Regions from separate parts of the Staphylococcus sp. MSU001 genome, predicted to be linked through region 3. Evidence: predicted binding sites of a transcription regulator. Region 3 holds the regulator's gene; each other region holds the start of a gene.

Region 1 (2,214 bases), on a different contig from region 3:
GTTTTATCTTCATTCATGATGGCATCTTCTAATTGTTGTAGTTCATTTTTATTAACAAAATATGTTTGGTGTAATTTGAATTCTTTAACGACGTCAGAGTATACTTCTTTATCAACAACCATGACTTGTTCAGAAGCACAAATCATACCATTATCAAAAGTTTTAGAACCAATGATATCATTAACAGCACGTTTGATATGTGCAGTTTTTTCAATATAAGTAGGAACATTACCTGGACCGACTCCTAATGCAGGTTTACCTGTCGAATATGCGGACTTTACCATTCCAGAGCCTCCAGTCGCTAGAACTAAAGCAATGTCTTTATGATTCATTAATTGTTTAGTTGCTTCAATTGATGGTATTTCTATCCATTGAATACAATCTTTAGGAGCACCTGCTTTTATTGCTGCTTCCAAAATGACTTTAGCAGCATGTTTTGATGATTGTTGTGCACTTGGATGAAATGCGAAAATAATTGGATTACCTGTTTTAATAGCAATCATTGCTTTGAAAATAGTTGTAGATGTAGGGTTGGTCGTTGGTGTCACTCCACAAATAACGCCTATAGGTTCAGCTACATACGTTAATCCTTTTTGTTTATCTTCACCTATGATACCTACTGTTTTATTGTCTTTGATTGAATTCCATATGTACTCTGAGGCATATAAATTTTTGATAGCTTTGTCTTCATAAATACCTCTACCTGTTTCGTCGTAAGCGAGTTTAGCTAAATGCATATGCTGATCAACAGTAGCCATGCTCATCTGATGTACAATGTCATTAATCTCTTGTTGAGATTTTTTAGATAATTCTTTTAGAGCTTCTTGTCCTTTTTCTGCTAATGAATCAATCATTTGTGTAACTTCATCTTTGTTTGATTCATATGTATTTTTTTTAGTTACAGATAACATATACAACCACTCCTTAGATATTGTGAAATAATTCACAAACATTATAGTACACCTTTTTTCAAATTAAAAGAAAATACAGACTATTAAAGAGTCAATTGTGATGTTTATATGAACACGTTGTTAATCTGTATATTTAGTCGGGATTAATGTGTAAGACTTGATACAAAGGGAACAAAACGTATTTGGTAATTAAAAAAATCTATTTTTAAAAGAAGTAAATTTTAAAAAATTTATTGTAAGTATTCATACTAAAAATAATAAGGATATTGTAATGAAATTATCGTCCCACACGACTAACGATGTTATCAATTTTTAAAATAAAAACTGAGACAATCATTAATGTCTCAGTCGCTCATGCTTTTAAAATAAATTGATAAAGAATAAGTAAAATTTATTTTAATTATTTTGTTCAGTTGCAGTAAGAAGTTGTATCGCTTTGGGTAATACTTCAATCTCAATTGGTGTTTCTAAGTTAATTTCGCCATCAATATCCACTTTCATACTAGGGTTTGTTGAGAGTGTGATGTGCTTTCCTGATATGTGGTCAATACCTTGCGTGATTTCGTTCCAATTCATACTATCACGTTTTTTTAATATATCATTCAATATATTTAGTGTTTGATCATTAAATACAAATGTGTTTGCTCTTCCATCTTGTGATGATAAATCGGTTAGCGGAATTTGTCCACCACCTATATTGGCACCATTTGCTACTAACATCATCGAAGTATTTCCTTCTTTTGTTTCACCATCAACAGTCAATGAGAAATCAAATTTAACAGGATTTAATAACGTTTTAACAGTTGATCCAATATAGCTGAATTTACCGAATATATCTTTAGAACCATCTTGAACATTCTCTGCATTTTGTACTATTAAGCCTAGTCCAACGAAATTAAGTACATATAAATCGTTCACTTTTAACACATCATATGATTCAACGTGCGATGTTAATAATTGCTCACTAGCTATTTTAAAATTAGGGTGCAGTTGAAGTGTTTTTGTAAAATCGTTAAAGGTACCACCTGGTATTACACCGATTGGTAAATCTAATTGATATTGCATAACGCCATTTACTAGTTCATTAAGTGTACCATCTCCACCTAAAATAAATAAAATGTCTACATCAGAACTGTAATTTTCATTTTTAATAGCTTTACAATATTTAATAATATCGCCTTTATTTTCACTGAGTTGAAGAGAGAGGTGTTTACACATTGAACTAAGAGATTTTGCAACTTCTCCTATGCCATTATGTATATCTTTCAAACCGCTATGTTCATGATAGAAAAGAACACCATGG
Region 2 (2,214 bases), on a different contig from region 3:
TCGGCTAGCTGCTTTCCAAATATCAGGTCCAATACCATCACCAATAATAAACGGAATAATAGGTTCGTTAGGTACATTTAAACCATCTTTACCCTGTGTTATTTTTTCTGCAGACATACAATTAACCTCCATATTTTTAAGTTATAATACTAATTTATTTTATGATCTTTCTTCAATAGGCACATATTTACGATTTTGTTCACCTATATATTTAGCTCTTGGTCGCATAATTCTATTGTCTCGATATTGCTCTAAAATATGAGCAATCCAACCAGAAGCACGACTTACTGCAAATATTGGTGTGAATAAATCATGTGGAATATTCATACTATGATAGACTGTAGCACTAAAGAAATCGACATTAGGAATAAGTCCTTTTTCTTCTTTCATTCTCTTCTCAATGGCTAATGACATTTCAAACAGTTCACTTTGCCCTGTTTCTTCAGTGATTTTACGGCTCATTTCTCTTAAATATTTAGCTCTTGGATCACCATCTTTATAAACACGATGACCAAAGCCCATAATTTTATCTTTATTTGCAAATCTTTCATCTAAATAGTGATCAACATTATCAATGCTACCTATTTCTTTAAGCATTGACATCACTCGTTCATTTGCGCCACCATGTAATGGTCCTTTTAATGAACCAATAGCTGCAACAACACCTGAATACATATCTGATAACGAAGATACTGCGCAACGTGCTGTAAATGCAGATGCGTTAAGTTCATGATCAGCATGTAAAATTAATGCCTTATTAAATGCTTCAACTTCAACTTCTGTTGGTAGTTCTCCCCTTAACATATATAAGAAATTTGCTGCATAACTAAGTTCAGAATTAGGTTTAACAGGTTCTTTACCGTCTCTAACTCTAGCGAAAGCCGTTACTAAAGAAGCGATTTTAGCTTGAATACGAATAGCTCTATCATATTTATTCTCATCAGATTCATTTTCCGCTTCTGGATCAAAATGAGCTACATAAGATACTGATGTACGTAGAGCAGTCATTGGATGTACATGATCTGTCACATACTCCTCAAAATGCTTGTATACTCTAGTGTTAAGAGTCATATAATCAAATAATTTTTCTTTTAATTCACTTAGCTCTTTTTCATTAGGAAGTCTATAATTCCATAGTAAAAAAATTATTTCTTCAAATTGCGCGTTTTCTGCGAGATCGTCAATATCATAGCCCGCATATGTTAACTGACTGTCAATTATTGAGCTAATTTTAGTTTCAGCTGCAATAACCCCTTCTAAACCTCTTTTTAATTCTGCCATGATAAATTTCCCCTTTACTGTTTCTTTATGAAATGGCTTTCAATAAATATTATAGCTAAATTCAAACAATTTGTGAAACATTAAAAACATTCTCATATCAGTACAAGAAAAATCACTAGTCACCACTTATAATATTTGCCATCTAAAACCCCTAACAACACAGGTTTCCCCATACTTATCTCCTCCAAAAAATCACAATTGATTATGTCTTTTCGTTTAGTTATCAAGAATGATTAAAAAATATTAATAATAATTATGGTGAATTTTCACACTTTTTTTCGAAAAGAATTGTATAAATTGCATTATAAGTGCATAATATATATATCTTATAGTAAGGGAGTTGTCTTATGGCTGAGAATTTACAAAGAGAATTGAGCAATAGACATGTTCAATTAATTGCCATCGGAGGTGCTATAGGAACTGGTCTGTTCCTAGGTGCCGGACAAACTATCGCAATGACTGGTCCCTCAATATTACTTACTTATATTATTATAGGGTTCATGTTATTTATGTTCATGCGTGGATTGGGAGAAATTATTATTCAAAATACGAACTTCAAATCTTTTGCTGACGTGACCAACACATATATAGGACCGTTCGCAGGATTTGTAACTGGTTGGACTTACTGGCTATGCTGGATTATTACTGGTATGGCTGAAGTGACTGCAGTTGCCAAATATATAAGTTTTTGGTTCCCAGACATACCTAATTGGATTAGTGCTTTATTTTGTGTACTTATTCTAATGTCTTTCAATTTATTAAGTGCAAAGTTGTTTGGTGAGCTTGAATTCTGGTTCGCAATCATCAAAATAGTTACAATCATTGCATTAATCGTTGTAGGTGTAATCATGATTTTATTCGCATTCAAAACACCATTTGGTAACGCAAGTTTAACTCATTTGTATCAACATGGAATTTTTCCAAAAGGAGCTT
Region 3 (2,214 bases):
AAATACTAAGGTATTATAGTAGAAAGGACAATATTTTGCAAATTCTTAATTTTCTTTATTATTTTTTAATATAAATATTTTGTGAGTTTGTTTAAGTCATTTTTAGATAAGTTACTAAATTTATACCACTCTCCATCAGAATAATAAATAAACAATTTATTTCCTAATAAACCTTTAGATATTCTATACCGCACAATGCTAGAGAGTTCGAATTGGATATTGAATGGATTATTGTTTTGATTATATGCCTGAAACTCCAACTTATTTTCACGTATCAACAATATACCAGGAACTGTCATTATTCTAGGAATATGTGGTTTGAAATTACAATTTATTTCTTGAGTCACTTGTTTCAATCTCCCATTTCAATAAATATCAACTTACAATTTTTGTTAAAAAAGTTTCGTATTTATAATCTATTGTAACTGTTTAATATAAAAAAAGCACTCTCAATTGAGAGTACTATGTTAAAGTGATTTTTATTAATTATTTACTATAATTTTTCATGAAGAACAATAATGATTGTAACTCTATACCAAAGTCAATATGATGTACTTGGACATCTTGGGGTGTTTTAATTCGACGTGGTGTAAAGTTTAGTATACCTTTAACACCGGCTTTCACAAGTTCATCAGCAACTTGTTGAGCTACATTATCTGGTGTTGTTAAAATGACTACATCAATATCTTCTGATTCTAATGTCGTTTTGATATCATCGCTATGTTTTACCACAACGTCACCAATATTTTCACCTATAATATCTGATCTAATATCAAAAGCTTCAGTAATTGTCATCTCATCATGTATTGAAAAGTTATATGTAAGTAATGCACGCCCTAAATTACCGATACCTATAATGGCAATTTTAATTTGATCGCTCTCACTTAATTCTGATTTAAAGAATTCAAGCATACTATCTATATTATATCCATATCCTTTTTTTCCTAATTCACCAAAGTATGAAAAGTCTCTTCTTATTGTAGCTGAATCAATTTGTAGTGCTTCACTTATTGTTTTAGAATTAACACGATCTATACCTTTACCTTTCAAAATACTGACAAATCTGTAATATAAAGGTAAACGTTTTAATGTAGCGCGAGGAATTTTAAAATCATCTGACATATATCTAACCCCCTTTTTCGCGTATATTATGCATGTATCTTTAAAATCAGTAAATGAGTTAAAACATATGTTGAATGTCATCTCATAATACAAATAATTGTCTACAACGAATACTTAAACATTATACATTATTAATTTTTAAAAATAAATATCCTAGTTTCATGTGTTCTATGAATACTGTAGAATAGAGGTAATTGAGTTTAACATCATTTCAAGACAACGTACACAATTTATTTTTCTATTTAAAATTCGATAATATAGAATTAACAAAAATTTAAATATTCAAAAACAAATACTTTATATATAGTTTAAACCTATTTCAAATACATAGAAAGGTGAGAATCGAATGATACTTTTACAACTTAATGACATCTCCAAATCGTTCGATGGTGAAGATATCTTCACAGATGTTAATTTTGAGGTGAAAACTGGCGAAAGAATCGGCGTAGTAGGCCGTAATGGAGCTGGTAAATCGACATTAATGAAAATCATAGCAGGTGTTGAAAATTACGATAGTGGTCATATATCAAAAATCAAAAATTTAACAATGAGTTATTTAACTCAGCAAATGACACTCAATTCAGAAGCTACTGTCTTTGAAGAAATGTCTAAGCCCTTTGAACACATTAAAAAAATTGAAAATTTAATTAAGGATGAAACAGATTGGCTTGCACGAAATGGACAAGATTATGAATCCGATGAATATCAATCACATATTGAAAAATATGAAACTTTAACTAATCGTTATGAGCAATTAGATGGTTATCAATATGAAAGTAAAATTAAAACAGTACTGCACGGGCTTAACTTTACAGAAAACGATTTCAACAAGCCTATTAATGATTTTAGTGGTGGTCAAAAAACACGTCTTTCTCTTGCTCAAATGTTACTTAAAGAACCCGATCTACTCCTTCTTGATGAACCAACTAACCATCTAGACATGGAAACAACCAAGTGGTTAGAGGATTACTTAAAGTACTTTAAAGGAGCAATTGTGATTATCAGTCATGATAGATATTTTTTAGATAAAATTGTAACTCAAGTTTATGATGTTGCTCTAGGAAATGTAAAACACTATGTAGGAAACTATGA

Evidence for each region. The regulator Rex, encoded in region 3, represses fermentation and respiration genes when NADH is low (regulators of the CRP and FNR family bind a similar motif). The targets are predictions, from matches to a motif close to TTGTGAAATATTTCACAA.
Region 1: the regulator Rex is predicted to act here: its motif matches at 932-949, upstream of adhE (bifunctional acetaldehyde-CoA/alcohol dehydrogenase).
Region 2: the regulator Rex is predicted to act here: its motif matches at 1,352-1,369, upstream of ACVBFA_RS03435 (citrate synthase).

The regions. Positions count from the first base shown of each region.
Region 1 is NZ_JBRIKK010000006.1:68,135-70,348, forward strand. It holds gene adhE (bifunctional acetaldehyde-CoA/alcohol dehydrogenase) at 1-911, opposite strand, end outside; gene ACVBFA_RS04160 (diacylglycerol/lipid kinase family protein) at 1,308-2,214, opposite strand, start outside.
Region 2 is NZ_JBRIKK010000005.1:24,187-26,400, forward strand. It holds gene icd (NADP-dependent isocitrate dehydrogenase) at 1-117, opposite strand, end outside; gene ACVBFA_RS03435 (citrate synthase) at 160-1,281, opposite strand; gene ACVBFA_RS03440 (amino acid permease) at 1,629-2,214, shown strand, end outside.
Region 3 is NZ_JBRIKK010000007.1:100,010-102,223, forward strand. It holds gene ACVBFA_RS04910 (hypothetical protein) at 66-347, opposite strand; gene ACVBFA_RS04915 (redox-sensing transcriptional repressor Rex) at 487-1,122, opposite strand; gene ACVBFA_RS04920 (ABC-F family ATP-binding cassette domain-containing protein) at 1,469-2,214, shown strand, end outside.